One region of the Enterobacter quasiroggenkampii genome, then DNA from elsewhere that is predicted to be linked to it. Evidence: predicted binding sites of a transcription regulator. Region 1 holds the regulator's gene; each other region holds the start of a gene.
What was found. The regulator PurR, encoded in region 1, represses purine synthesis genes. The targets are predictions, from matches to a motif close to CANGCAAACGTTTGCNTG.

Region 1 (10,041 bases):
GTAACCCGCAACAGCAGGGCACGGATGCCCTGTCAGTATTCAAAATAGGGTAATCTCCGCCGCACGCGTGACGCGGGTTTTTCCGCCGCTTTCGCCATCGCCTCTGCAATCTCTGCACACTCCACCAGCCCCTGAACGAAGGGACGATCGTGCATCAGCCACGGTATCGCACCGAAGGCGATGCGCCCGCGAACGGTGTCAGGTGCTTTTAAGGTGTAATCCTCGCCGATATCGGGTATCTCATCGCCGGTCGCTTCCAGCTGTTTTCGCAGCGTCGGGAAGGGCAGATCTTTCGTCTTGAGCGGCTTTTGTCCGCGTGCGTCAATAAATACGTCGAAACGATAGACGGTCTCTTTTGTGGTTATCACCGTTCGATCGCTGCCAACGTCGAGCGTGTAGTCGTCACCGAGCGCGGCCACGCTGATGATGCCGGCTTCGCGAAGTGCGAGCAGCCTGCGGATAGACTGCGGAGGGATGGCGGCATAGTTGTCGATAAATACCCGAGCCAGGCCCTGCTTAAAGCGTTTTCTGTCCTGCTCGCTGAGATGGGGAACGATCTCCTGAACGACCTCATGCAGCCGCAGCACGGTGTAGCGCCACGCCACGGTACGGCGTTCGCGTTTATTGCGTTCAACCTCGTTGAGATTCTCTTCCGCCCAGGTAAAGGGGCCGTGGCGTTGACGATCCTCAAACCAGGCCTCACGAACAGTGTCCGCATTCAGCGTATGCAAAGACATCTTCTCGCACCACGCCGGATCGGCAAGCTGAAGCTCTTTGACCATCAGGGCAAAAATGCGGTCAAGCAGGCCATCCGGTCCTTTGGCTATCTCGCTTTCCACCACGAATTCGGTCATTACCGACAGCGGCTCGTAAGGAATAGGGCAGTAAAAATCGGCTTCCGGCAGAATGCCCGTCCGGGACATCAGCGTAATGTGTAACCCTTCGCTGCTTTTGTCGAGGATGAATTTACCGTCACGAAACGCACCGTGCTGCATCACCACCGCCATAGCCGCGTCCAGGCCGCTCAACGAGGTGCCCATAATGCCCACGCGGCAAGGGGGAATGCGGGCGTCCATCAGACCGGACCACGGGCTTGGGAAGAACGTGCGCGTGGCTTCATCCTCCTCTGGCCAGACGTGGCCGGTGGCAATAACCGCCAGGTCGAATTGAACCGGTAAGGTGTGGTCGTTGACCGAAATCGTCACGCCGGTTGTCGAAGGGATGATGTCGGTGACCTTCGCGGATTCATGGACTTTAACCTCGAACCCCAGCTTTTTCGCCTCTTTTACGATTGAACGAAAGCTGTCGCGAAAGTACTCTCCCAACAGAAGCCTGGGCAGGAACTGTCGGTCATGCAGGCTGGCTTTATCCACCTTAAAGCGTGCCAGATGGGCGTCGCTCTGTTCCTTAAGCCAGTCGAGGTAGGTCATAAAAATAGGCGGGATTTCAATGCTCGCAATGTTCGCCAGCATCAGCCGGGAATTATCGTCGTCGTTATAGGGCATGCCCACGCCAGCTTCATCGGCCTGTTCGAAAACGGAAACGGAGAGCGGCGTGCTGTTTTGAAGCAGGTGATAAAAGGTGTAAATCCCTGTGGGGCCGGAGCCGATAATCGCGATCTTCTTCATCAACACGTTTCCTGTGTTTTTTTTCCATAGGAAAAGCGTAGCAGGAGAATAATGATGAAAATAAGGGATTAAGAAAATTCAGGCTATCAGAGGAGAATTTGCACCATTTCAGGACTGAAATGGTGCGTCCGAGTGGACTCGAACCACCGACCCCCACCATGTCAAGGTGGTGCTCTAACCAACTGAGCTACGGACGCAGAATGGTGCGTTCAATTGGACTCGAACCAACGACCCCCACCATGTCAAGGTGGTGCTCTAACCAACTGAGCTATGAACGCAACGTGTTGTCGGTGACAACGGGGACGAATATTAGCGGCACAGCACCGAGGTGGCAAGAGGGAAAATGCAATTTTCTCTCTGATTTCACGCGATTGCTGTATTACCGCGCAAAGTGAAGAGAAAGTAGCCGCCGGGTGGCGGCTACTGCGTATTTAACGTGCAGCGCGTTGCAAAATGATCGTGGATGGCTGGCGCTGCAGGAAGCGCATGCGCATCATCATCATAATCGCCGCCGACGTCAGGCCGATGATAAAGCCCATCCAGAACCCCGCCGGTCCCATGCGGTCCACCACCAGGTCGGTCAGGGCCAGAATATACCCACACGGCAGACCCAGCACCCAGTAGGCGATGAAGGTGATAAAGAAAATGGAGCGCGTGTCTTTATAGCCGCGCAGCACGCCGCTGCCAATCACCTGAATGGAGTCCGAAATCTGGTAAATCGCGGCCAGCAGCATCAGGTGCGATGCCAGCGCGACGACTTCCGGATTGTCGTTATAGAGCAGGGCAATTTGCTCGCGCAGCGCGACGGTAAAAAGCGCCGTGCAAATGGCCATGCAGACGCCGACGCCCAGTCCGGTGCGCGCGGCGGTTTGCGCGTCGAGCGTCGAGCCTTGTCCCAGGCGGAAGCCCACGCGGATCGTCACTGCCGCAGCCAGCGACATCGGCAGGACGAACATCAGGGAGCTGAAGTTCAGCGCAATCTGGTGCCCGGCGACGTTCACAATGCCCAGCGGGGAGACCAGCAGGGCGACCACGGCAAACAGGGTCACCTCAAAGAACAGCGCAAGGGCAATCGGCAACCCTAGCTGCACCAGACGCGTCATGATGCTCCAGTCCGGCGTGCTGAATCTGTTCTCGTTACGAATATCGCGCATTGAGCGGGCGCGCTTCACGAAGGTAAGCATCGAGAAGAACATGACCCAGTAAACGGCTGCCGTCGCCACGCCGCAGCCGACGCCGCCCAGCTCCGGCATCCCGAAATGACCATAAATAAAGACATAGTTAACCGGGATGTTGACCAGCAGCCCGATAAAACCCATCACCATGCCGGGCTTGGTTTTCGCCAGGCCTTCACACTGGTTACGCGCCACCTGGAAAAAGAGGTAGCCCGGCGCGCCCCAGAGCAGCGCGCGCAGATAGCCCACGGCTTTGTCCGCCAGCGCCGGGTCAATATTATGCATAGCGCGAATGATATGGCCCGCGTTCCAGAGCACCACCATGATCAGCACGGAGACAAACCCTGCCAGCCAGAAACCCTGGCGAACCTGATGGGCGATGCGCTCTCGACGGCCTGAGCCATTGAGCTGAGCGATAACAGGCGTGAGCGCGAGCAGCAGACCGTGACCGAACAGGATGGCCGGAAGCCAGATTGACGTGCCGATAGCCACGGCCGCCATGTCGGTGGCGCTGTAGCCACCTGCCATTACCGTATCCACAAATCCCATTGCGGTCTGGGCCACTTGCGCGACGATCACTGGTATAGCCAGTGCCAATAACTGGCGCGCTTCATTCATGTACTTCTGCACGTGAACACCTTTATTTTGTAGTTATTTGAGAGACTAAAAAAGCCGCCGAAACGGGCAGCAAGAAGAAAATGCAGGGGGGTGCCAGCTATTGTAGCGGGCTTTAGCTATTTATCTAGTGAAAAAATCGCCAGAAAATGCGCTCCGCTGGCAACCTGTTTTTCCAACTGTTATTGTGGAGGGATTAAACGGTGTCATCACCGTTCGGAAAAAACAGGAGTTGTAAGCATGTTTACTGGTATTGTGCAGGGCACTGCCAAAGTGGTGTCCATTGATGAAAAACCTAATTTCCGTACTCATGTTGTTGAGCTGCCGGAATATATGCTTGAGGGCATCGAAACCGGCGCCTCGATTGCCCATAACGGCTGCTGCCTGACCGTGACCGAAATTAACGGCAACCAGATTAGCTTTGATTTAATGAAAGAGACGCTGCGGATCACTAACCTGGGCGAGCTGGTGGTAGGCGATACCGTCAACGTTGAGCGCGCGGCAAAGTTCAGCGATGAGATTGGCGGCCATTTGATGTCGGGGCATATCATGACCACTGCCGAAGTGGCGAAAATCGTGACCTCGGAAAATAACCGTCAAATCTGGTTTAAAATGCAGGACCCGTCATTAATGAAATACATCCTCTATAAAGGATTTATTGGCATTGACGGGATTAGCCTGACGGTGGGAGAAGTGACGCCAACGCGTTTTTGCGTGCATTTAATTCCTGAAACGCTGCAGCGCACCACGCTGGGCGCCAAAAAACTGGGGCATCGTGTGAATATCGAAATCGATCCGCAAACCCAGGCGGTGGTGGATACGGTTGAACGCGTGCTGGCAGCTAAAGAAGCCGCAATAATAAAGACCGCAGAAGAAGAATAAAAAATAACCCCGGCTATCCGGGGTTATTTTTTTAGCGTGCGACACGCAGTCCGTGTTCAATCCCCCGGCTGAATACCACCTGCCAGAGCTGAATATCCCGTGCGCGAAACGCCCCCGCGCAGGCATTCAGATAATAGCTAAACATCCGTTTGAATCGTTCTGAATAGTTGTCCGCAATCTCGGGCCAGGCTTTCTGGAAACGTTCATGCCACGCCATTAAGGTGGTGTCGTAGTCCGCGCCAAAGTTATGCCAGTCTTCCATCACGAAATGGGATTCACTGGCGTTGGCGATCTGGCGAACGGACGGTAAACAGCCATTCGGAAAGATGTATTTATTGATCCACGGGTCAACGTTATTGTCGGTCCGTTTAGAGCCGATGGTGTGCAGCAGGAAGAGCCCGTCCGGTTTCAGATTACGATCCACCACCTCAAAGTAGGTATCGTAGTTTTTTGGCCCCACGTGCTCGAACATGCCGACGGAAACGATCCGGTCGAACTGCTCGTTCAGGTCACGGTAGTCCTGCAGCCGGATATCCACATCGAGACCCTGACAGCGCTCTCGCGCCATTTTTTGCTGTTCCGCTGAGATCGTCACGCCGACCACGCTGACGCCATAGTGCTTCGCCATAAAATACGCCAGCCCGCCCCAGCCGCAGCCGATATCCAGCACGCGCATGCCGGGCTGTAGCTGCAGTTTTTCACTGATCAGACGCAGCTTGGCCTGCTGTGCTTCCTCAAGCGTCGACGCGTCTTTCCAGTAGGCGCAGGAGTATTGCATGAAAGGGTCCAGCATGCGGCTGAACAGGTCATTGCCGAGATCGTAATGCTCTTTGCCGACGATCCAGGCGCGTTTTTTACTTTGCAAGTTAAACAGTCGGGCAGAGGCGACACGCAGAGTGTCTTTCAGATTGCGGGGGAGTTGATTTTCCAGACCGGCACGCAACACGCTGGCAAAAAAGATATCCAGCCGTTCACATTCCCACCAGCCGTCCATATAACTTTCTCCCAGGCCTAACGACCCTTCCCGCAACACGCGTTTAAAAAAGTCGGGATGTTTAACCTGGGGATCGGATGGCGAAGATCCGTTGATAGTGATGCCTGCTCGACCTAACAGTTCACTGACGATCCGGGACCAGTTGTCGTCCGGAACGCTGACTTCTTCTATACACGATGAACTCATAGCTTCTCCATCACCCTGATGTGATCAGAACCTTCAAACAGCGTAGACGCTTTTTTTGGTTTGTGAGAAATCTCACGGTAAATACCGCGAGGCTAGTATCCGACGTAGAACAGAGGAAGGGAGATAACCCTTGCCGAAATGCCTTCCATGGTAAAACGGGAGCACTCCGGCTCCCGTTAACACTTAATATTTATCGTATTTAATCGAACCAAATTTAGTATAGGCCTCAAAATTTGGTGATTCAATAGAAAATTGTTAGCAACCTAATCACTGAAATGTAACATGATTTCTGGCGCAATCAGGCATGCGAGGTTTCCACCTGCGCACCGCTATCCTGCTCACGTTGCGCGGAAGCCTGCATGCGGTAACCCAATACCGCCAGCGCAACGGTGACCAGCATCACGCTGGTGGTGGTTAACAGCGGCGTCGCAATCAGCGCCGAAACCACCAGGCTTGCCAGGAAGCACAGACCCAGCTGCAGGGTATTTTGCAGCGCGGCGGCGCGGCCAGTCGCCTGCGGGAACGGACGTAACGCCTGTGCCACCACGATCGGGTAAATCGCCCCGTTCGCCACGGCCATCACGCAGAAGGGAATCAAAATTTCAGCCAGGCCCGCGCCCGGAATAAACCCGACGGCCCAGGTACCGATGACGCTCAGCGCATAGAGCACCAGCAGCCATGGCAGCATCTGCTGGCCTTCCCATTTTTGCAGCGCCGCGCGGCAGCCGTACCCGCCCACCAGGAACGCGATGGTCTGCGGAACATAGCTCAGACCGATGGCCGCCGGGCTGTAGCCCATATCGTGCAGAATAAACGGCGAGCCGGTGAGCCACGCGAAGAAGCTGGCCGAACAGGCGGCATAAATCAGGACATTCCCGCGATACGCTTTGGCGCTCAGCAGGGAGGTAAAGGTAATCGGCTTCGCGTCGGCATGCGCCTCTTTTTTATGCGCGGGTTTAAGGGCAAACGCCGGCAGCATCAGCACCAGCGTGATGGCAAACAGCGTGGCAAAAATGGCCTGCCAGTCAAAGTGCGCGAGGATCCAGCTGCCCAGCAGCGGAGCCAGGGCAGGGGAAAGACCCACCAGCGGCATAATAGTGGCGAAAATACGGTTTGTGCGGTTAGCCGGATAGTAGTCGGTCACCAGCGCCTGCCAGGTCACCGCCGCAGCACAGACGCCCACGGCCTGAATAAAGCGCAGCACCAGTAGCCAGGTAGCATCGCGCACCCACAACATCCCCAGACAGCCCACGGCAAAAATGGCCAGACCCAGCAGCAGTACCGGTTTACGGCCAAAGCGATCCGAGAGCGGTCCCCACAGGAGCTGCGCGAAAGCAAAACCGGCAAGGAACAGACTCAGGCTGGCGCTGATGGCCGCCGCAGGGGTTTGCAGGTCTTCCTGCATCGCGGCAAACGCGGGCAGGTACATGTCGGTGGCCAAAAAGCCCAGCACGCTTAAGCCGCCGAGCCAGACTAAAAATCCTTTCCTGGGTTGCATTCTCTTATTCTCCTGAGGAGGCAGGTGTACGTTGGCGCAGAGTGTAGGGAGTGCAAAGCGGCTTGTGAAACGCTAATATTTGGCGGGTGCATTCAAATTTTTTGCAGGCAGAAAATGTGGTCAGATTATTCTCTTGAAGTGGTCGATGCTGTTGCGCGTAACGGCAGCTTTAGCGGTGCAGCGCAGGAGTTGCACCGCGTCCCTTCGGCCATTAGCTACACGGTGCGTCAGCTTGAGGAATGGCTGGCGGTTCCGCTGTTTGAACGGCGGCATCGCGACGTGGAATTAACGCCCGCAGGCGCGTGGTTTTTGAAGGAAGGGCGTTCTGTTATCAAAAAAATGCAGATCACCCGCGAACAGTGCCAGCAGATCGCCAACGGCTGGCGGGGACATCTCGCCATCGCGGTGGATAACATCGTGAAGCCGGAACGCACCCGGCAGATGATCGTGGATTTCTATCGTCATTTCTCTGACGTTGAGCTGCGGGTCTCGCAGGAGGTGTTCAACGGGGTGTGGGATGCGCTGGCGGACGGCAGGGCGGAGATGGCGATTGGCGCCACGCAGGCGATCCCGGTTGGGGGACGTTACGCCTTTCGCGACATGGGGATGCTGAGCTGGAAATGCGTGGTGGCACGCGATCATCCCCTGGCGGCGATGGACGGGCCGCTGAGCGACGATACGCTGCGTAACTGGCCCTCGCTGGTGCTGGAGGATACGTCCCGTTCACTGCCCAAGCGTATCACCTGGCTTCTGGACAACCAGCGGCGAGTGGTGGCTCCTGACTGGGAATCGTCGGCGACGTGCCTCAGCGCCGGGCTGTGCGTCGCGATGGTGCCCGTTCATTTTGCGCGTCCGCGCATCGATACCGGAGAATGGGTTGAACTGACGCTGGAGAATCCGTTCCCGGACGCGGCCTGCTGCCTGACCTGGCAACAAAATGATGTCTCGCCCGCCATGGCCTGGCTGCTGGATTATCTGGGAGACAGCGAAACGCTAAACCGGGAATGGTTACGGGAGCCAGCGTAGCTGGCCCCGTCAAGGGATTAACGACGGTAGTCGCGGAACGGACCATCCGCAACGGAACGGCGTTCAATCAGGCGTGGGTGAACTTCAATGGACTGCGACTCTTCGCGTTTGTTGACGATTCTGTCCAACAGCATATTGAAGGCCGTTTCGCCCAGCGAATCTTTTGGCTGGTGAATGGTTGTCAGCGCCGGGGTGAAGAAGCGCGCGTTACGCACGTTGTCATACCCGATCACGGAAATATCCTGCGGTACGCGCAGACCCAGCTCATCGGCGGCGCAGAGCGCACCCATGGCCATGATGTCACCCCCGCAGAAAACGGCGGTCGGGCGGTGCGGCTGGGAAACGATCTGCTGCATTGCGCGGTAGCCTGATTCCGGCTCAAAGTCGCCCTGCACGATCCAGTTTTCCGGCACGGTGATCAGCGCTTCTTCCATCGCTTTCATAAAACCGGCCAGACGGCCCGCGCCGGTGTTACGCTCCAGCGGACCCGGGATCACGCCAATCTCGCGGTGACCGCGTTCGATCAGGTAACGACCCGCCATGTAACCGCCTTCAAAGGCGTTGTCGATAACGGAGTCGGTGAAGTCCGCGCGCGCTTCACCCCAGTCCATGACCACCATGGGGATATGGCGATACTCTTCGAGCATCGACAGCACGGATTCCGGGTACTCGGAACACATCACCAGCAGGCCATCCACGCGCTTCTGCGCCATCATCGACAGGTAGGCACGCTGTTTTTCTATGCTGTTCCATGCGTTGCCCAGAATCAGGGTATAGCCTTTCTGGAAGCAGTTCTTCTCTACCGCTTCAATGATCTCGGCAAAATAGGCCGCTTCACTGCTGGTGGCCAGCAATCCAATGGATTTGGTGTGATTAACCTTGAGGCTGCGCGCAACCGCACTTGGCGAATAGTGCAGCTCTTTGATCGCTGCCCAGACGGCGTTGCGCGTCTCTTCCGCCACGAAGCGGGTTTTGTTAATTACATGTGATACGGTTGTAGTGGAAACGTTTGCGCGTTTTGCTACGTCTTTAATTGTTGCCATTAAATGTCACTCCAGACCATATCCTAAACTCCTGAAAAACTTGAAGGTAAACGTTTGCCTTCTCTCACCCTTATCACGCAATCTTGAATTGCGGCACGCCGGGAAAACGACACGGGACGTCAGGAGGGGGTCAATGGCCGGTACGCTAATAAATTTAGCGTGGAATTTTGTCCTATCTTGATGAAAAGGGGAAGAGGTAAAGTGTTTATCAGCCTAAATCCAGGAAGATTTTTGACGTAAATTATGCAAAAATGAGCAGGCTCACTTTTCGTGGGGGGATTAAAAGGAGAAAAATTGATGAGTTCCGATCTGAAGTTTTCGCTGTTCACCACCGTTGTTGTGCTGGCTCTGATTGTCGCGGCGGGTCTGACGGCCGCACTGCACTGATTTACGCGGAGGGAGAGCCTTCTCCCTCCCGCTCACCCCGATTGTTACTCCTAAGGCAAAAATCTTTTGCCATTTTGTTAACTTCTCATTTTTTGTGATTGATGTCATGCTTTCCGCTTCTTTGTTCTGTGTCACCACATGACACGGCATCCGGAGTTGACGCATGAAAATCAATTTTCCCCTGCTGGCCCTGGCGATTGGCGCTTTTGGGATTGGCACCACTGAATTCTCCCCGATGGGGTTACTGCCCGTCATCGCCCGCGGCGTGGACGTCTCGATCCCTGCGGCAGGCATGTTAATCAGCGCCTACGCTATCGGCGTGATGGTGGGGGCGCCGCTAATGACGCTTCTCCTTTCGCACCGCGCGCGCCGCAATGCGCTCATTTTCCTGATGGCGATTTTCACCCTCGGTAACGTGCTTTCGGCCATTTCGCCGGACTACACCACGCTGATGCTGTCGCGTATTCTGACCAGCCTCAACCACGGCGCGTTCTTTGGGCTGGGGTCGGTTGTGGCGGCAAGCGTGGTGCCAAAACATAAGCAGGCCAGCGCCGTGGCCACCATGTTTATGGGCCTGACCATTGCTAACATTGGCGGCGTTCCTGCG
Region 2 (10,041 bases), 1.6 Mb from region 1:
GCTGGTTTTTAACCTGGTACATATTGCGGTCAGCCCTCTCCAGTAATGCTTCCACGGAAGCATTTTCCCACGCCAGAGCAAAGCCAATGCTGAGTGACATCGATGCTTTTTGTCCGTTATGAAGATCAAACGGACGGATAAACTGCTGCGAAAGCGCAGCACAAATGTGTTGAACCTCAAGCTCAGAGTGAACGCCGTACAGCACCATGGCAAATTCGTCTCCGCCAAGACGGTAAGACTGATGACGTTTGTCGCCAAACTCCATCATCCTGCTGGCGACTTCGATGAGCACACAGTCTCCTGCCGCGTGTCCCCAGGTGTCGTTAATAAACTTAAAATTATCACCGTCGAGGAAGAGCAGAGCCGAGTTTGTTCTGGCTGAAGGGTCGTTCATTAATGCCGCAATGCTGTTACGAAACGCCGCGCGGTTGGCAAGACCGGTAAGCGGGTCGTGCATGGCGGTCCGCAACAGCTGAGCGTTCTTCGCCTGAAGCTTCAGTTGCCACTCTTCCATTTCATCCAGAAGACTGTTGAAGTCCTCGCCAAACTGGTGAAATTCTTCGATACGGCCGTCTTTCACCCGGCGGGAGAAGTTGCGGTTCGTGCGTACGTCATGCACGACGTCGGTAATGTTCTGCAGGGCCGTGACCATTCCACGATGCAAAGACTGGGTTATGATGAGCGCGACGACGGCGGCAAAGAGAATGCAGCCGGTCAGTACGGCAAACGACGTCCAGATGAAATGGCTGATCAAACTGTCGCGTGCGGTAAGGCGGATTTCGCCGATCGTTAAGCCGTTATGCATGATGGGCTGCGCAACCGGTACGGGGAAAAGCCAGCGACTGACCAGCGCGCCCAGCGTGTCGTTGTTATCCTCCGGGTTCCAGGACCAGTAGGCGAACCGCTTTTTATGCGCGTTAATCACCTCCGCCGCGGCAAACTGCCCCTGTTTGCCCAGGGCGGCAAGCGTTTCGTTGGCCGCCAGCGAGTCGTTGAAAACCAGCGAGGCTTCCAGGCTGTGGCTCATTGTGGCGCCGGTTAATTCGAGATTCTTTTGCGCGTATTGTTTTAACGTCACGACGGAAGCAAAACAGAGCAACAGCCATATTAACGTCATGGTAATAATGACGCTTATCATGCTGTTTCGCCTCAACGTTCTTTTAAACGTCGGACGTGGCGTTGATGTGAAATCTTTATCCATGCTGCTTATTCCGTGCCAGCATTAATACATCCGGATTGACTCTTACGCCACTGCGCGTCAATGCATCCAGGTTGACGGAAAACCGTACCTGGCCGCGATCGATCATCAGGCAAAAAGCACTGCCAATTACACATTCCGGATTTTGCTCTGAGATTAATAGCAATGCTCTGCCCTGATATTGACTTATTAATTCAAGTTGTTTTGCCGGTGATTCAGACCCGAAATATATCGCATCGCACGTCGCGGCCAGGGCTTCCCGATCGTTACGTACAATAACGGGAGTATAGGGTAACTCGTTGTGCCCTTCGTCGCCGCTGAGCGCGTGTGTATAGTGAGAAGTGGCATAGACGCAAAGTCTGGGCTGCCCGGATAGTGACGGCCATCGCGTATAGCTCACAATGCCTGAGACAATCGAACGTACCGATTTATCCGTTTCCGTAAGCGTGCCTGCCGTCGCTGGGCCCACCATAAGGAACAGCATTAACACCAGAGTGAGTCGGAAAAAAGAGATCAAGAATAAATTTCTCACCAGAATCCGCCACATCGCTCCGGAAATAGATGTCCTTAAGAGTTTCGGGCAGAATACCATTGTTTATCAGAGCCGTCATTATGTCAGAAATAGCCTCAGGCCAACCTAAGCTAAATCCTACTGTTGTTTATTTTCCGTTGGTTAAAAGCAGACTTAATTGAGTCTGCTGGAACGCATACCTTCATCCATTCCTTTTTGCCATGACGCACGCAGTTTTGTCGCGTTTTCGACAGTATCGCAACTGGCAGGGAAAGATTTGCCCGCTAATCCCCAGGCGTGAATAAACCCTTCTTCGCAGACTCTCTTCTGACCATCGGCATAGCCGCGAAGATATTCACTACGATCAACGTGGGTGTCGTTAAAACTATCGGCCAGGGTCTGGTTATCTTTAACCGGCAGGCCATTCATGGCGTCTTCTTTACCGGCATCAAACCAGGATGGACTGGTCCAGTCGGGCTGGAAGGTGTAAGGATTGATCTGGCAGCCCGTTAAAAACAGCGACAACAGCGTGAGAGCAATTGAACGCATAGCCATTCTCCTTTTTTCTTCAGCATAGCCTGGCTTAAGAAAATATGTCTGTAATTTAAACTTTACGTTTTTATCGGCTGATTTTTGCAATAAATTGGCTTCTGTAAACTAATGTGTACGTATTTTGGATTGAAATGTTTACTTTTTATGGTATCGTGGTCTCACCTCACCGAGGAAAACAACTATCGCAAACGAGCTTTACAGGATCGCCATCATGCAAAAAGACGCGCTGAACAACGTACATATCACTGACGAACAGGTTTTAATTACTCCGGATCAACTGAAAGCGGAATTTCCGCTGAGCGTCGCGCAGGAGGCTCAGATTGAGCACTCGCGTCAGACCATTTCAAATATCATCGCCGGCCGCGATCCGCGCCTGCTGGTGGTGTGTGGTCCTTGCTCCATTCACGATCCTGAAACCGCCATTGAGTACGCTCGTCGATTTAAAGCATTAGCGGAGGAGGTCAGCGATAGCCTCTATCTGGTGATGCGCGTCTATTTTGAGAAGCCACGTACCACTGTCGGCTGGAAAGGGTTGATTAACGATCCGCACATGGATGGCTCGTTTGATGTGGAAGCAGGTCTGAAGATTGCGCGTCGCCTGCTGGTGGAGCTGGTCAGCATGGGGCTGCCTCTGGCAACCGAAGCGCTGGATCCGAACAGCCCGCAATACCTTGGCGATCTGTTCAGCTGGTCCGCGATTGGCGCGCGTACCACGGAATCGCAAACCCACCGCGAGATGGCGTCTGGTCTGTCGATGCCGGTTGGTTTTAAAAACGGTACCGATGGCAGTCTGGCGACGGCGATCAACGCCATGCGCGCTGCCGCCATGCCGCACCGTTTCGTCGGTATCAACCAGGCGGGCCAGGTTTGCCTCCTGCAAACGCAGGGCAACCCGGACGGTCACGTGATCCTGCGCGGCGGGAAAGCCCCGAACTACAGCCCGGCGGACGTGGCGCAGTGTGAAAAAGAGATGGAGCAGGCGGGACTGCGCCCGGCACTGATGGTAGATTGCAGTCATGGTAATTCGAATAAAGATTACCGTCGCCAGCCTGCGGTTGCGGAATCCGTGGTCGCACAGATCAAAGATGGCAATCGTTCGATTATCGGTCTGATGATTGAGAGCAATATTCATGAAGGCAATCAATCATCTGAACAACCGCGCAGCGCCATGAAGCACGGCGTCTCCGTGACGGATGCCTGCATCAGCTGGGAGACCACCGATGCGCTGCTGCGTGAGATCCATAAAGATTTAAACGGCCATCTGGCGACGCGTCTGGCTTAAGAGGGTAGTTATGGTTGCTGAATTGACCGCACTGCGCGATCAAATTGATGAAGTGGATAAGGCGCTGCTGGATCTGCTGGCGCGCCGCATGGCCCTGGTTGCCGAAGTCGGTGAGGTGAAAAGCAAATACGGCCTGCCGATCTACGTCCCGGAGCGCGAGGCCTCCATGCTGGCCTCCCGTCGCAAAGAGGCGCAGGCGCTGGGCGTTTCGCCGGATTTGATTGAGGATGTTCTGCGTCGCGTGATGCGGGAGTCCTATTCCAGTGAAAACGACAAGGGCTTCAAAACCCTTTGTCCGACCCTGCGTCCGGTGGTGATTGTCGGCGGTGCAGGACAGATGGGGCGCCTGTTTGAAAAAATGCTGACCCTTTCTGGTTATCAGGTGCGCATTCTGGAAAAAGAGGACTGGGCCCAGGCGCCGGAACTCATGAAAGATGCCGGAATGGTTATCGTCAGCGTGCCGATCCACGTGACGGAGCAAATCGTCGGGAAGCTGCCTCCTTTACCGAAAGATTGCATCCTGGTGGATCTGGCCTCCGTCAAAAATGGTCCGCTACAGGCTATGCTGGCGGCGCATACGGGGCCAGTGCTGGGTCTGCACCCAATGTTTGGCCCGGACAGCGGCAGCCTGGCTAAGCAGGTGGTGGTTTACTGCGACGGTCGTCAGCCGGAAGCCTATCAGTGGTTCCTGGAACAGATTCAGGTATGGGGCGCACGGCTGCACCGCATCAGCGCGGTCGAGCACGATCAGAACATGGCGTTCATTCAGGCGTTGCGCCATTTTGCCACGTTTGCCTACGGCCTGCATCTGGCGGAAGAGAACGTACAGCTTGAACAGCTGCTGGCGCTCTCTTCACCTATCTATCGTCTGGAGCTGGCGATGGTCGGGCGTCTGTTCGCGCAGGATCCGCAGCTGTACGCGGATATTATTATGTCCTCGGAAAATAACCTGGCGCTGATCAAGCGCTACTATCAGCGCTTTGGTGAAGCCATTACGCTGCTGGAGCACGGAGACAAGCAGGCGTTTATCGACAGCTTCCGCAAGGTCGAGCACTGGTTTGGCGATTACGCGCAGCGTTTCCAGAATGAGAGCCGGACGTTGTTGCGCCAGGCAAATGACAGTCGCCAGTAATGCGATGATGTATATACTGAAAGCCAGCATTGCTGGCTTTTTTCATTTTGGGGAACTGTCATGGCCGAACCGCAGCTGCTGTTGAATTACACCGGGCATTTGCCTGAATGCCCGACGTGGAGCGCCGACGAGCACGCGCTCTACTGGGCCGATATTCTGGAAGGAGAGATCCACCGCTACCATCTGCCGACGGCAGAACACACCGTGCTTTCTTTCCACGAGGAGGTGGGCTGTTTCGCGCTGCGCGAGCGCGGCGGGTTTATTGTCGCCATGCGCAATGGCATCTGGCTTGCCGATAAGCATGGCCTTCTGCAGCGCAAGGTGTGCGACAACCCCTCTAACCCGCAGCTGGCGCGTTTTAACGATGGGGGTACCGACCATCAGGGCCGGTTCTATGCGGGCACGTTCTGGGGACCCGGAGATTACAACGGCGCCCTGCTGATGCGCATCGACAACGACCTGACGCCGAAGGTGATCCAGTGCGATATCCACGGGCACAACGGCTTAGCGTTTAGCCCGGATAAGCAGTGGATGTTTACCTCAGACACGCCAAACGGTGTGATTTACCGTACCCCGCTTGATGAGCAGGGCGAACCGGGTAAGCGAGAGGTGTTTCGTCAGTTTAAAGAGGGCGAGGGGATACCGGACGGCGCGGCGATGGATGTGGAAGGTTGCTACTGGAGCGCGCTGTTTGACGGCTGGCGCATCGCGCGTTTTTCACCGCAAGGGGAGCAGCTGGAAGAGTATCGCATGCCGGTACGTTGCCCGACGATGGTCTGCTTTGGCGGCGATGATATGAAAACGCTGTTTATTACCACCACGCGGGAAAATATGGATGCGGAGGAGGTGACGAAATATCCGCTCTCCGGGGCCATCTTCACCCTGCCGGTGAGCGTGGCAGGGATGAAGAAAAGCCGTTTTATCGAACGTTAGATCGGATCGACCGGGACGACGTTTTCGCTCGGGTAGCAGCCCAGCACCTTCATGGAACGCGTGATCTCGCCCAGCTCGCGCAGGGCTTTCTGCATGGAAGCAGACTCCAGGTTGGCCTGGATATCGAGGTAGAACATCTCTTCCCATGGATTACCGTGGATTGGGCGCGATTCCAGCCGGGTCATGATCAGGTTGTGATTACGCAGTACCAGCAGGGCTTCAACCAGCGCACCGGCCTGTTGGCCGGTGGCCATCAGCAGCGTGGTTTTGGCCGGTACCTGGTCAGAGACATTGATTGCCTTGCGGGCCAGCACCACGAAGCGGGTAATGTTTTGCGTCTGGTTTGCCAGGTTGCGTTCCAGCACCTGTAAACCATACAGCGCGCCACCCGCTTCGCTGCCGAGCGCCGCGACGGTGGGAGAGTTCGCCTGGGCGACTTTTTCCATCGCCGCCGAGGTGCTTTCGGTGTACTCAATTTTCCAGTTCGGATAGCGGTTCAGGAACTGGCTGCACTGCTGGAACGGCTGCGGGTGGCTGTAGACGGTTTCGATCGTGTTCAGGTCCGTTGAACCGGAGACCAGCACGCAGTGATCGATAGGGATCGTCAGCTCGCCGACCAGCGACAGGCTGGTGTGCTGCAGCAAGTCGTAGACGTCGTTGATGGCGCCGGAGCTGGTGTTTTCAATCGGCACCACGGCGTAATCCGCCTGGCCGGTCTCGACCTGGTTAAAAATGTCGGCAAACTTCGCGCAGCCGCTTTCAATAAATTCTTCGAAATGACGAGCGGCATACTGACGTGCGGCCAGGTGAGAATAGGAGCCCTTTGGCCCGAGGAAAGCGATACGCGCAGAGTGCGGATTGGTTTTATTGAGATGCTGCTGCAGTAGCGCTTGCTGGGTCAGAACGGAATCTTCGATGATGAGCTGGAACAACCGGGTGATGTAGTGGGCATCGAGGTGATGCGCTTTGCCGAGCTGAATGAGCCGTTCCAGCAGATCCCGCTCGCGGTCGATATCACGGACCGGACGATGGGAGTCCAGCTTGGCTTTACCCACTTCAACGGCAAGGGCGCGGCGTTCGGCCAGCAGCGCCAGCAGTTTCTCATCCAGCGCGCTGATTTTTACTCGCAGATCCAGTAACGGGTTTTCCGGTGTCATAGTGTTGCCTGTCTCATCTTATCGTTATCAATAAAAAAGGCCCCCCGGTGTGGGAGGCCTTGTTGTTCGTCTTCGCATTCTTTATCACACGACGAAACGCCTCCCGTTCAGGGGAAGGTAAAAAAGAATGCGAAGAAGAACGGCGTAAGTTTCATAAAGTCATCCTGTGAGTGATACCGTTAAAGTACCCGTACTGTTTTCACCCTGTCAATAAAAAACAAAAAACGCGCCCGAAGGCGCGTTGGCGGTACACTCAATTTAAAGGATTACTCTTCTTCAACTTCTTCCGCGAAGCTGGCGTCTTTCACCGACGTTGTGGCGCGACGGGCTTCACCTTTGTGTTGCACTTTATTGAGCTGCCGTTCCAGCTTGTTGATCAAATCGTTAATAGCGGTGTACATATCCTCATGTTTTGCGCTGGCGACCAGATGGCCGTTTGGAGTATTGATAGTTGCGTCAGCGATGAAACCCTGCGGCTCCTTGGACAGGATGATATGTGGATTAATCAAATGTGTTTGCCATTTATCCAGTTTGGCGAGACGGTCTGCGACGTGCTGGCGAATTGCCGGAGTAATTTCCATTTGTTTACTGGTAATGTTCATTGTCATAAATTTTACCTCTTGTCTTTCCGTCTTGGTGATTCCAGCATACCCGACCTAATGTCAAAATGTGTGATTTAGATCACGTTATTTTGTCGGTTTTTGTCAGGGAATCTTTTTTGTGAGGCAGGGCAGGAAGAGGTGAGATTTACCTTGTAGAAGGCATAAATTGGGGCCATAGTTGACAGGATGTGTTGAGGCTAACGCGCTTCAGCGACGCTCAGAAACGAATAAAAAAACGGCAGCCTTCGGGCTGCCGTTTTGCATTGAGGCAAAATCAGGTGTTGCTGCTGTTCGCGGCGATGATTTTCGCCACTTTTTCAGCCTGACCGGTCATCTGCATCTGACGGTAAGCATTTTCCATCAGCTTCAGGCCGTCGCGCGTTGCCTGAGTATCCGGGTAATCACGCAGCATACCTTCTACGCGGTTAACCACGGCAACCCATGCGCCACGGCGGGTATAATATTCCGCCACGGAGTATTCATATTTCGCCAGACGATCTTTAAGGAACACCAGACGTTTGGTTGCGTCGGTCACGTACTGGCTGTTCGGATAGCCGCGCACCAGCTTGGAGAAGTCATTGAAGGCATCACGCGCATGCTGCGGGTCACGGTCAGAACGATCCACGCCGAAGAAGCCCTGCAGCGCACTGTCGTCCAGCGCCATGTTGGTGAGGCCGCGCATGTACATTACGTAGTCGATGTTAGGATGAGTCGGGTTCAGACGCATGAAACGATCGATGGTTGCCTGAGCCAGCGGCAGATCGGCATTTTTATAGTATGCGTAGATGAGATCTAACTGTACCTGCTGCGAATACGGACCAAATGGATAGCGATTATCCAACGCTTCCAGTTGCGTTATCGCCTGTTTCCAGTTACCGTCCTGCAACTTTTGTTGTGCAGTCGCATAGATTTCATTCGGCGGATTGTCAGGGACCTGTTCATTTGAACCGGAGCAGCCCACCAAAGCCAGGCTCAACGTGGCCGCTGCCACCAGATATTTCATGCGCGTCATGACGTTTTGACTTTCCTCAAATGTTTGTCCGGGAGAAACTCTGTTCCTGCTCCCGATTAAGACCAGCTACAATAGCACACTATATTAAACGGCAAAGCCGTAAAACCCAACGTTAAACGAAGAAGCAGTTTATGGCACAACGAGTAGAACTCACCGCAACAGTCTCCGAAAATCAGCTCGGTCAACGCTTAGATCAGGCTTTGGCCGAATTGTTCCCTGATTATTCGCGTTCACGCATAAAAGAATGGATCCTTGACCAGCGCGTGATGGTAAACGGCAAGATCTGGGACAAACCAAAAGAGAAAGTGTTAGGTGGGGAAGCTGTCGCCATCAATGCTGAAATCGAAGAGGAAATCCGCTTCGAGCCGCAGGATATCCCACTGGACATTGTCTATGAAGATGATGACATTCTGGTGATCAACAAGCCGCGCGACCTGGTTGTTCACCCGGGTGCGGGAAACCCTGACGGTACGGTACTTAACGCACTTCTCCATTATTATCCGCCGATCGCGGATGTTCCGCGCGCGGGCATCGTGCACCGTCTGGATAAAGACACTACCGGTCTGATGGTGGTGGCGAAGACCGTTCCTGCTCAGACACGTCTGGTGGAGTCGCTGCAGCTGCGCGAAATCACCCGTGAGTATGAGGCGGTAGCCATTGGGCATATGACCTCTGGCGGGACGGTAGAAGAGCCTATCAGCCGTCACCCGACCAAGCGAACCCATATGTCGGTGCATCCGATGGGTAAACCGGCGGTGACGCACTATCGCATTATGGAGCATTTCCGTATCCATACGCGTCTGCGTCTGCGTCTGGAGACCGGACGTACCCACCAGATCCGCGTGCATATGGCCCACATTACCCATCCGCTGGTGGGGGATCAGGTCTACGGTGGTCGTCCTCGCCCGCCTAAAGGCGCATCGGATGAGTTCATCAGCGTATTGCGTAAATTCGACCGTCAGGCGCTGCACGCGACCATGCTGCGTCTTTACCATCCTATCACCGGCATTCAGATGGAGTGGCATGCGCCTATCCCGCAGGATATGGTGGACCTTATTGACGCCATGCGTGCCGATTTCGAAGAACATAAGGATCAAGTGGACTGGTTATGACCAAACTGATTGTCCCGGAGTGGCCATTGCCTGCCGGCGTGGCTGCCTGCAGTTCAACCCGTATTGGCGGTGTTAGCCAGGGCGCGTGGGAGTCGTTGAACCTCGGCGCACACTGTGGCGATAACCTGGAACACGTGGAAGAGAACCGCAGGCGTCTGTTTGCTGCGGGGAACCTGCCTTCAAATCCGGTCTGGCTGGAACAGGTTCATGGCAAGGCGGTGCTGAAGTTGACGGGAGAACCCTATGCTTCTAAACGTGCTGATGCCTCTTACAGCAATACTCAGGGAACCGTTTGTGCCGTAATGACCGCCGATTGTCTGCCAGTGCTGTTCTGCAACCGTGCAGGCACCGAGGTGGCTGCAGCTCACGCGGGCTGGCGTGGACTGTGTGAAGGCGTGCTGGAAGAAACCGTCGCCTGCTTTAAGGATGAGCCCGCCAATATTATGGCCTGGCTTGGCCCGGCCATTGGTCCTCGCGCTTTTGAAGTGGGGCCGGAGGTTCGCGAAGCCTTTATGGATAAAGATCCGCAAGCGGTGGACGCCTTCCTGCC
Region 3 (10,041 bases), 1.7 Mb from region 1:
TGTCACCCTGTACCGTGCGACTTTCCAGACGCTTCCACTAACACACAAGCTGATTCAGACTCTGGGCTGCTCCCCGTTCGCTCGCCGCTACTGGGGGAATCTCGGTTGATTTCTTTTCCTCGGGGTACTTAGATGTTTCAGTTCCCCCGGTTCGCCTCGTTAACCTATGTATTCAGTTAACGATAGTGTGACGAATCACACTGGGTTTCCCCATTCGGACATCGCCGGGTCAAAGGTTCATATCACCTCGCCGGCGCTTTTCGCAGATTAGCACGTCCTTCATCGCCTCTGACTGCCAGGGCATCCACCGTGTACGCTTAGTCGCTTAACCTCACAACCCGAAGATGTTTCACTTCTGATTGCGAAAATTTGAGAGACTCGAACACACCTTAAAGATGTGTCGTTTCAATTTTCAGCTTGATCCAGATTTTTAAAGAGCAAAACTTCTTAATGCACTCAAAAGTACATTCAGAAGTTCATCATTCATCAGACAATCTGTGTGAGCACTGCAAAGGCAGGTTCTTTAAGGTAAGGAGGTGATCCAACCGCAGGTTCCCCTACGGTTACCTTGTTACGACTTCACCCCAGTCATGAATCACAAAGTGGTAAGCGCCCTCCCGAAGGTTAAGCTACCTACTTCTTTTGCAACCCACTCCCATGGTGTGACGGGCGGTGTGTACAAGGCCCGGGAACGTATTCACCGTAGCATTCTGATCTACGATTACTAGCGATTCCGACTTCATGGAGTCGAGTTGCAGACTCCAATCCGGACTACGACGCACTTTATGAGGTCCGCTTGCTCTCGCGAGGTCGCTTCTCTTTGTATGCGCCATTGTAGCACGTGTGTAGCCCTACTCGTAAGGGCCATGATGACTTGACGTCATCCCCACCTTCCTCCAGTTTATCACTGGCAGTCTCCTTTGAGTTCCCGGCCTAACCGCTGGCAACAAAGGATAAGGGTTGCGCTCGTTGCGGGACTTAACCCAACATTTCACAACACGAGCTGACGACAGCCATGCAGCACCTGTCTCAGAGTTCCCGAAGGCACCAATCCATCTCTGGAAAGTTCTCTGGATGTCAAGAGTAGGTAAGGTTCTTCGCGTTGCATCGAATTAAACCACATGCTCCACCGCTTGTGCGGGCCCCCGTCAATTCATTTGAGTTTTAACCTTGCGGCCGTACTCCCCAGGCGGTCGACTTAACGCGTTAGCTCCGGAAGCCACGCCTCAAGGGCACAACCTCCAAGTCGACATCGTTTACGGCGTGGACTACCAGGGTATCTAATCCTGTTTGCTCCCCACGCTTTCGCACCTGAGCGTCAGTCTTTGTCCAGGGGGCCGCCTTCGCCACCGGTATTCCTCCAGATCTCTACGCATTTCACCGCTACACCTGGAATTCTACCCCCCTCTACAAGACTCTAGCCTGCCAGTTTCGAATGCAGTTCCCAGGTTGAGCCCGGGGATTTCACATCCGACTTGACAGACCGCCTGCGTGCGCTTTACGCCCAGTAATTCCGATTAACGCTTGCACCCTCCGTATTACCGCGGCTGCTGGCACGGAGTTAGCCGGTGCTTCTTCTGCGGGTAACGTCAATTGCTGAGGTTATTAACCTCAACACCTTCCTCCCCGCTGAAAGTACTTTACAACCCGAAGGCCTTCTTCATACACGCGGCATGGCTGCATCAGGCTTGCGCCCATTGTGCAATATTCCCCACTGCTGCCTCCCGTAGGAGTCTGGACCGTGTCTCAGTTCCAGTGTGGCTGGTCATCCTCTCAGACCAGCTAGGGATCGTCGCCTAGGTGAGCCATTACCCCACCTACTAGCTAATCCCATCTGGGCACATCTGATGGCAAGAGGCCCGAAGGTCCCCCTCTTTGGTCTTGCGACGTTATGCGGTATTAGCTACCGTTTCCAGTAGTTATCCCCCTCCATCAGGCAGTTTCCCAGACATTACTCACCCGTCCGCCGCTCGTCACCCAGGAGCAAGCTCCCTGTGTTACCGCTCGACTTGCATGTGTTAGGCCTGCCGCCAGCGTTCAATCTGAGCCATGATCAAACTCTTCAATTTAAGTTTGATGCTCGTGAATTAAACTTCGTAATGAATTACGCATGTTCACTCAGAGACTTGGTATTCATTTATTGTCCGAAGACATTAAGAATCCATGTCACTTTGAGTGCCCACACAGATTGTCTGATAAATTGTTAAAGAGCAGTGCAACGCGGCTTTTGCTCACCGTTGCGAGGTGGCGTATATTACGCTTTCCTCTTTCAGAGTCAACCCGTTATTTCAGGATTTTTTCTCTTCAACCGAACCGCTTGTTGTGTGAAGTGATTCACATCCGCCGTGTCGATGGAGGCGCATTATAGGGAGTTCTCCGCAGGCCGCAACCGCTAAATGACAGAAAAATGACTGACTGCTGCATTCCACAGCAAAACCCCGCCTTATACCTTTTTACGCACAGACTTATCCACAATGATACGAAAAAGTAAAAATGTGCGAGCGTTGCGCAAACGTTTTCGTTAAAATGCTCGCGCTTAACAAGGATGCCTCGTCAGGTGTGTTAGATGAGTTTTTCACAGGAAAATTCATCTAACGCTCTCTGTAATCGTGAAATCCAGGGGATTTACCATGCAACAACGTCGTCCAGTCCGCCGCGCTCTGCTCAGTGTTTCTGATAAAGCCGGTATCGTCGAATTCGCTCAGGCACTTTCTGCACGCGGTGTGGAGCTGCTTTCCACAGGTGGAACCGCTCGCCTGTTAGCAGATAAAGGTCTGCCGGTAACCGAAGTGTCCGATTACACCGGTTTCCCGGAAATGATGGATGGACGCGTCAAAACCCTGCATCCGAAAGTCCACGGCGGTATTCTTGGCCGTCGCGGTCAGGACGACGCCATTATGGAACAGCACGACATCGCGCCGATCGACATGGTTGTCGTTAACCTCTACCCGTTTGCCCAGACCGTTGCCCGCGAAGGCTGCTCTCTGGAAGATGCTGTAGAGAACATTGATATCGGCGGCCCGACCATGGTGCGCTCTGCGGCCAAGAACCATAAAGATGTCGCCATCGTGGTAAAGAGCAGCGATTACACCACCATTATTAATGAGATGGACGCCAACGAAGGGTCGCTGACCCTGGAAACGCGTTTCGACCTCGCCATCAAAGCCTTCGAACACACCGCGGCGTACGACAGCATGATCGCCAACTACTTCGGTAGCCTGGTACCGGCTTACCACGGTGAAAGCAAAGATCCTTCCGGCCGCTTCCCGCGCACCCTGAACCTGAACTTCATTAAGAAGCAGGATATGCGTTACGGTGAGAACAGCCACCAGCAGGCAGCCTTCTATATAGAAGAAGAGGTAAAAGAAGCCTCTGTTGCAACCGCTCAGCAGGTGCAGGGCAAAGCGCTCTCCTATAACAACATTGCCGACACCGACGCGGCGCTGGAATGCGTGAAAGAGTTCAGCGAGCCGGCCTGCGTTATCGTCAAGCACGCCAACCCATGCGGCGTGGCGGTAAGCACGTCGATTCTGGAAGCTTACGATCGCGCATACAAAACTGACCCAACCTCCGCGTTCGGTGGCATCATTGCCTTCAACCGTGAGCTGGATGCGGAAACGGCTCAGGCCATCATCTCCCGCCAGTTTGTCGAAGTGATCATCGCGCCATCGGCCTCCGAGGAAGCGCTGAAAATCACCGCGGCAAAACAGAACGTGCGCGTACTGGTTTGCGGCCAGTGGGCAGAACGCGTGCCGGGCCTGGACTTCAAACGCGTAAACGGCGGTCTGCTGGTTCAGGATCGCGATCTGGGTATGGTGACAGAAGCCGACCTGCGCGTGGTGACCAAACGTCAGCCGACCGAACAGGAACTGCGTGACGCGCTGTTCTGCTGGAAAGTGGCGAAGTTCGTGAAATCCAACGCCATCGTCTACGCGAAAGAGAACATGACCATCGGGATAGGCGCAGGCCAGATGAGCCGCGTTTACTCTGCGAAAATCGCGGGTATTAAAGCAGGTGACGAAGGTCTGGAAGTCAAAGGCTCCGCCATGGCCTCTGACGCCTTCTTCCCGTTCCGTGATGGTATCGACGCAGCAGCCGCTGTCGGCATCACCTGCGTGATCCAGCCAGGCGGTTCAATCCGCGACGACGAAGTGATTGCCGCTGCCGACGAACACGGCATCGCGATGATCTTCACCGACATGCGCCACTTCCGCCATTAATTCCCGGAGCTGAAAATGAAAGTATTAGTGATTGGTAACGGCGGACGCGAGCACGCGCTGGCGTGGAAAGCGGCGCAGTCTCCGCTGGTGAAAACGGTCTTCGTGGCACCGGGCAACGCCGGTACCGCACTGGAACCCGCGCTGCAGAACGTGGCTATCGGCGTGACCGACATTCCGGCGCTGCTCAGTTTTGCCCAGAGCGAGAAAATCGACCTGACCATCGTCGGCCCGGAAGCGCCGCTGGTGATTGGCGTGGTGGATGCGTTCCGCGCAGCGGGCCTGAAAATCTTCGGCCCAACGGAAGGCGCCGCGCAGCTGGAAGGCTCCAAAGCCTTCACCAAAGATTTCCTCGCGCGTCATAACATCCCGACGGCGGAATATCAGAATTTCACTGAAGTGGAGCCTGCTCTGGCCTACTTACGTGAGAAGGGCGCGCCGATTGTTATCAAGGCCGACGGACTGGCCGCCGGTAAAGGCGTGATCGTCGCGATGACGCTCGACGAAGCCGAAGCCGCGGTTCAGGACATGCTGGCAGGTAACGCCTTTGGCGATGCGGGCCACCGCATCGTGATTGAAGAGTTCCTCGACGGTGAAGAGGCGAGCTTTATCGTCATGGTCGACGGCGAGCACGTTCTGCCGATGGCCACCAGCCAGGATCACAAGCGTGTGGGTAATGGCGACACGGGTCCTAACACCGGCGGGATGGGCGCTTACTCCCCTGCTCCGGTCGTGACTGACGACGTCCACCAGCGCACCATGGATCGCATCATCTGGCCTACCGTGAAGGGAATGGCAGCAGAAGGGAATACCTACACCGGTTTCCTTTACGCAGGTCTGATGATCGACAAGCAGGGTAACCCTAAGGTCATCGAATTCAACTGCCGCTTTGGCGATCCGGAAACACAGCCCATCATGCTGCGCATGAAATCCGATCTGGTGGATCTGTGCCTGGCAGCCTGCGATGGCAAGCTGGACGAAAAAACCTCCGAGTGGGACGAGCGTGCGTCTCTCGGCGTGGTGATTGCTGCGGGTGGTTATCCGGGCAACTACAGCACCGGAGATGAAATCCACGGTCTGCCGCTGGAAGAGAGGGAAGGTGCGAAGGTGTTCCACGCCGGTACGAAGCTGGCTGAGGACGATCGCGTTCTGACCAACGGCGGCCGCGTGCTGTGTGCAACCGCGCTGGGCCATACCGTGGCAGAAGCGCAGAAGCGCGCCTATGCGCTGATGGCGGATATTCACTGGAACGGTAGCTTTAGCCGTCAGGATATCGGCTATCGCGCGATTGCGCGCGAGCAGGGGGAGTAATTCCTCCTCGCCCTCACCCTCTCCCACGGGGAGAGGGAATCGTTCGTAGGCCGGATAAGCGTCAGCGCCATCCGGCTTAATCCACAGAACTCAGAAACTCTTCTCTGTCGGCTGCCAGGTGCAGAAGTCTTCGTTCGCCACCAATAGCAATTGAGAACCTTCCGGCGCTTCCAGCCACGCCACACTCACTTCCATTGATGAATGACGCTGACGGCGTTGAATGTGTTCGGTCGCCCAGGACTCGAGCTCAGGCTTGACCGTTTGCCCTTCGCAGGTCGTCACCGTCCCGTCATTATGCCAGCGCCCCTGGCGCAGCACGACGCGTCCCAGACGAAGCGCATCGCTGGTCTGGCGGATTTGTTCGGCCCGGTAACGGTAGAGGGCGATTTGATCGCTGGAAAGCTGCTGTTTTTGACCGCTGACTTCGCGCTGCATAAAGCTCAGCTCGCCATGGTCGTCAAAACGCACTTTCACGTGTTCGGGGGTCTTGCTGTAGACGTTCAGCTCAATCAGCGACAGGTCATCTCCCTGCCAGCGATACTCCGCCGTCGATGTATTGCCGCTATGCCACGGGCTAAAGGCAGAAAGCAGATGCACTTCGCCGCCGGAATCTTTACGCCAGATCCTGACCGCGCCCTGGTTGTCCGCGTAGCCGCTGGCGGTAAACGGCGGCAAAGCGGTGTCGTGGCTACAGGCTGACAGCAGCAGCATGCCTGCCAGCGCGAGCGTTCCGCGCCAGAAAGACAAAAGGGGCGTTGCCGCCCCTTCGCTAAAACTGTTCACTGCCACGCGTCTTACTTAACTGCGTCTTTCAGTGCTTTACCAGAAACAAATGCCGGCACGTTCGCTGCGGCGATTTTGATTTCTTTACCGGTCTGCGGGTTGCGGCCAGTACGCTCAGCGCGGTGGTTCACTTTGAAGGTACCGAAACCAACCAGTTGTACAGCATCGCCTTCTTTCAGAGACTCAGTAATAGCAGCCAGGGTAGATTCCAGAGCAGCTTTAGCCTGCACTTTAGACAGATCAGCCTTGTCCGCAATTACATCAATCAGTTGAGTCTTGTTCATAAGTTATCCTTTCAATGTGTTTATCGCTTGCTAAGCATCGAGTGCGACGAAAATGCCAAAAAAGCACTCTCCTGCATACACGCACCGATAGCCACTTTTTTTCGCCCCCCAAATGTAGACCAGACAAGGGGCGAAAGGGAAGAGTCGAGGAGCGACAAAACGGGCGTTATCTCAAGTTTTCTTATCTCATTGGTTAAAAATTATACCAATATTACTCTCGCCGGCCTCACGTAAGTCCGCACGCAGCCCTTTTATCAGTTCAATATCGCGTTCTTCACACTCTGCCAGCAGGCGGAAAATTTCCCACTGGATATCCCATTCTTGCTCAACGGCCGGGTTTGCGCGCAGCTCTTCATCGGTCATTTCGCGACCTTCCTGGGTCATTTCCAGCATCGCTACGGTAGTGATAGAGGCCTTACTGACTTCGATAGCGTGCTCCAGCGTCTCACCGCTCAGGCGGGAGTGGAGCAATTCGCTTAACGCCACACAGGCATCAATTGCCGGGTAGACGCCGTACAGGTCAAAATCATCCGCCACCGGAATCGCCTCTTCCAGCTTTTCGAGCTGAGAGTCGAAATTCACCTTCGCGTCTTTCACCGTCAGCGTTTCCCAGATCAGATCCAGAATACGGCGGTAGATATGGCCATCACCAAAGCCCGTCTGCTTGCAGAACGCGGCATAGTTGGGATACATGCGCTCGCACAGGCAAGCCATAAAGGTGACGTGCTGCCAGCTTTCCAGCTTTTCAAGGCGCAGGTGAATCGGGTTTTGTAGCATGATGATCTCTCGAATCGAAAATTAGGCGCAGTTTACCTGAATCATCGCTGAATTTCCTGCCAACGAACAAAAGCCGGACGCGAAGAGGCCACCGCGTCAGCCCAGCGCGTCGGCTCCGGTAAACGGTAGCCCTTCATGCAGCGTTGTACCCACGCCAGAGCACTGTCCATGCTCACCCGATGGCCGGTGGCGATGAACAGCGGATTACAGCGCGCCTTGCTGCGCCAGACCCACGCCAGCTGCTCGCCCTTATGGATGAGCGGCGCCAGCGCACCCGGCTCGGCGGAGAGTGGCTCAAACGCCCCGCACAGGCGTTTCTTGGCAACGCCAATGGTCGGCACATCCACCAGCAGCCCAAAGTGGCTGGCAACGCCTAAGCGGCGCGGGTGTGAGATCCCGTGCCCATCGACAAACAGCAGGTCAGGTTTTTGCGAGAGCTGCTCCCACGCTGCCAGCAGCGCGGGATATTCGCGAAAGGAGAGAAAGCCGGGAATATAGGGCATGGTGGTGGCAATACGCGCGACCTTGTACTCCACCAGCTCGAGCGAAGGGTACTTCAGTACCACCATCGCCGCTCGCGTCACGTCCCCACCCTGCTCGAACCCGACGTCTGCTCCGCCAATGTACTGCGGAGGATCCTTATCCAGACGATCCTCGCGGATCACCGATGAGGCCAGTTCGATTTGTTGAGCGCGTAGCGACGCGAGATCCATAACGACTCCTTACTTGTGATACTGGGCAGAAAGCCGATGCACCGCCTCCACAAATACGCCTGCGTGCTCTGGCGGTACATCCTGATGAATACCGTGGCCGAGGTTAAAGACGTGGCCTTCCCCCTGGCCGTAACCAGACAGTATAGTCGACACTTCTTCTTCAATGCGGGCAGGCGGCGCATAGAGCATGGACGGGTCCATATTGCCCTGCAGCGCCACTTTGTCGCCCACGCGGCGGCGGGCATCGGCAATATCGGTGGTCCAGTCGAGACCCAGCGCGTCGCAGCCGGTGGCGGCCATCGCTTCCAGCCACTGGCCGCCACCTTTGGTGAACAGCGTCACCGGCACGCGGCGACCTTCGTTTTCACGCAGCAGGCCGTCGACGATTTTATTCATGTAGTACAGGGAGAACTGCTGATAATCGCGGCCGGTCAGCACGCCGCCCCAGGTGTCGAAAATCATCACCGACTGCGCACCCGCCTTAATCTGCGCGTTCAGATAGAGCGTGACGCTCTTCGCCAGCTTGTCGAGCAGCGCATGCAGGGCCAGCGGCTCGGCGTACATCATCTTTTTAATCAGGGTGAAGGCTTTACTGCTGCCCCCTTCCACCATATAGGTCGCCAGCGTCCACGGGCTGCCGGAGAAGCCAATCAGCGGCACTTCGCCTTTCAGCTCGCGGCGAATGGTGCGCACGGCGTTCATCACGTAGCCCAGTTCACCTTCCGGATCGGGGATCGGCAGCTTGTCCACGTCGGCTTTGCTTTTGATCGGAGAGGTGAAACGCGGGCCTTCACCCGTTTCAAAGTACAGGCCCAGGCCCATGGCATCCGGAATGGTCAGAATATCCGAGAAGAGGATCGCCGCATCCAGCGGGAAGCGGCGCAGCGGCTGGAGCGTCACTTCACAGGCCAGCTCGGCGTTTTTGCACAGCGACATAAAATCGCCCGCCTGCGCGCGCGTGGCTTTGTATTCTGGCAGATAGCGTCCCGCCTGGCGCATCATCCACACCGGGGTGACATCAACGGGCTGTCGCAGCAGCGCACGCAGATAACGATCGTTCTTCAGTTCGGTCATTTTTGCAGTTCCTTAAGCGTCATGGCCTCAGTGTAACACTACTCATACTCGGCCCGACACATCGCTACGGTATCTTCTATCAGCCGGCGCGCCACGGTGCCCGGCGGTGGTAACAGCGGTAAATCGTCGTAGCGATACCAGTTCGCGTCCAGCAGCTCTTTCTGATCGATAACGATCTCGCCGCTGTCGTATTCGGCCATAAAGGCCGTCATCAGCGACTGCGGGAACGGCCACGGCTGGGAGGTGACGTAGCGCAGGTTCTTCACTTTGATCCCGCTCTCCTCCATCACCTCGCGCGCCACCGCCTGCTCCAGCGTTTCGCCCACCTCGACGAAGCCGGCCAGCACGGTGTGAACGCCGTTGCGATGGCGGGTATGTTGCGCCAGCAGGATGGAATCCTCCCGGCGGATAGCGACGATAATGCACGGCGCAATCTGCGGATAGTAGCGTTCGCGGCAGTGGCTGCAGAGCATCGCCCATTCGGTTTTGCTCGGACGCATGGTATGACCGCAGTAGCCGCAGTATTTGTGCGAGCGATAAAACTCCGCCAGCTGCACGCCGCGCCCCGCCAACTGGAACAGGCCCACGTCCAGATCCAACACCTGGCGAACGGATCCCATATCCTGACGACGCGCTTGCTGGATCAACCACACGGGCTCACCCTGCCACTCGCCGATCTTTAGCGCTGGCTGGCCCACGAGATCGAACGTTTCCGCCGCACCGTAGGGCAGTTCTCCACCGGGCAACCATAATTTTTGTTCGTGGCTGACGATCCACCAACCCAGATCTGATTTTTCAATAATACGATCCATATCTATTGCACTACCTTCGCTTCACTGACATGTTGTTAGCATTGTGGTTACATTCTGGATAAGCAGATTC

Region 2: raiA (ribosome-associated translation inhibitor RaiA) is a predicted target of PurR. The motif match lies at 7,471-7,488, and genes of this name have one in related genera.
Region 3: purH (bifunctional phosphoribosylaminoimidazolecarboxamide formyltransferase/IMP cyclohydrolase) is a predicted target of PurR. The motif match lies at 2,506-2,523, and genes of this name have one in related genera.

What each region holds. Positions count from the first base shown of each region.
Region 1 is NZ_CP143745.1:2,553,726-2,563,766, forward strand. Features, by position in the region: gene V1572_RS12225 (carbonic anhydrase) at 1-4, shown strand, start outside; gene V1572_RS12230 (FAD-NAD(P)-binding protein) at 33-1,628, opposite strand; tRNA gene V1572_RS12235 (tRNA-Val) at 1,749-1,825, opposite strand; tRNA gene V1572_RS12240 (tRNA-Val) at 1,830-1,906, opposite strand; gene mdtK (MdtK family multidrug efflux MATE transporter) at 2,060-3,433, opposite strand; gene V1572_RS12250 (riboflavin synthase) at 3,659-4,300, shown strand; gene cfa (cyclopropane fatty acyl phospholipid synthase) at 4,332-5,480, opposite strand; gene punC (purine nucleoside transporter PunC) at 5,779-6,978, opposite strand; gene punR (DNA-binding transcriptional activator PunR) at 7,093-8,004, shown strand; gene purR (HTH-type transcriptional repressor PurR) at 8,022-9,047, opposite strand; gene V1572_RS12275 (YnhF family membrane protein) at 9,345-9,434, shown strand; gene V1572_RS12280 (MFS transporter) at 9,598-10,041, shown strand, end outside.
Region 2 is NZ_CP143745.1:4,166,032-4,176,072, reverse strand. Features, by position in the region: gene dgcN (diguanylate cyclase DgcN) at 1-1,201, opposite strand, end outside; gene V1572_RS19865 (YfiR family protein) at 1,194-1,745, opposite strand; gene V1572_RS19860 (DUF2799 domain-containing protein) at 1,884-2,258, opposite strand; gene aroF (3-deoxy-7-phosphoheptulonate synthase AroF) at 2,473-3,543, shown strand; gene tyrA (bifunctional chorismate mutase/prephenate dehydrogenase) at 3,554-4,675, shown strand; gene V1572_RS19845 (SMP-30/gluconolactonase/LRE family protein) at 4,736-5,608, shown strand; gene pheA (bifunctional chorismate mutase/prephenate dehydratase) at 5,605-6,765, opposite strand; Phe leader region at 6,796-6,921, opposite strand; gene pheL (pheA operon leader peptide PheL) at 6,873-6,920, opposite strand; gene raiA (ribosome-associated translation inhibitor RaiA) at 7,032-7,373, opposite strand; gene bamD (outer membrane protein assembly factor BamD) at 7,642-8,379, opposite strand; gene rluD (23S rRNA pseudouridine(1911/1915/1917) synthase RluD) at 8,511-9,491, shown strand; gene yfiH (purine nucleoside phosphorylase YfiH) at 9,488-10,041, shown strand, end outside.
Region 3 is NZ_CP143745.1:827,790-837,830, reverse strand. Features, by position in the region: rRNA gene V1572_RS04010 (23S ribosomal RNA) at 1-331, opposite strand, end outside; rRNA gene V1572_RS04005 (16S ribosomal RNA) at 530-2,069, opposite strand; gene purH (bifunctional phosphoribosylaminoimidazolecarboxamide formyltransferase/IMP cyclohydrolase) at 2,631-4,220, shown strand; gene purD (phosphoribosylamine--glycine ligase) at 4,236-5,528, shown strand; gene V1572_RS03990 (DUF1481 domain-containing protein) at 5,619-6,311, opposite strand; gene hupA (nucleoid-associated protein HU-alpha) at 6,323-6,595, opposite strand; gene V1572_RS03980 (YjaG family protein) at 6,782-7,372, opposite strand; gene nfi (deoxyribonuclease V) at 7,414-8,085, opposite strand; gene hemE (uroporphyrinogen decarboxylase) at 8,095-9,159, opposite strand; gene nudC (NAD(+) diphosphatase) at 9,198-9,971, opposite strand.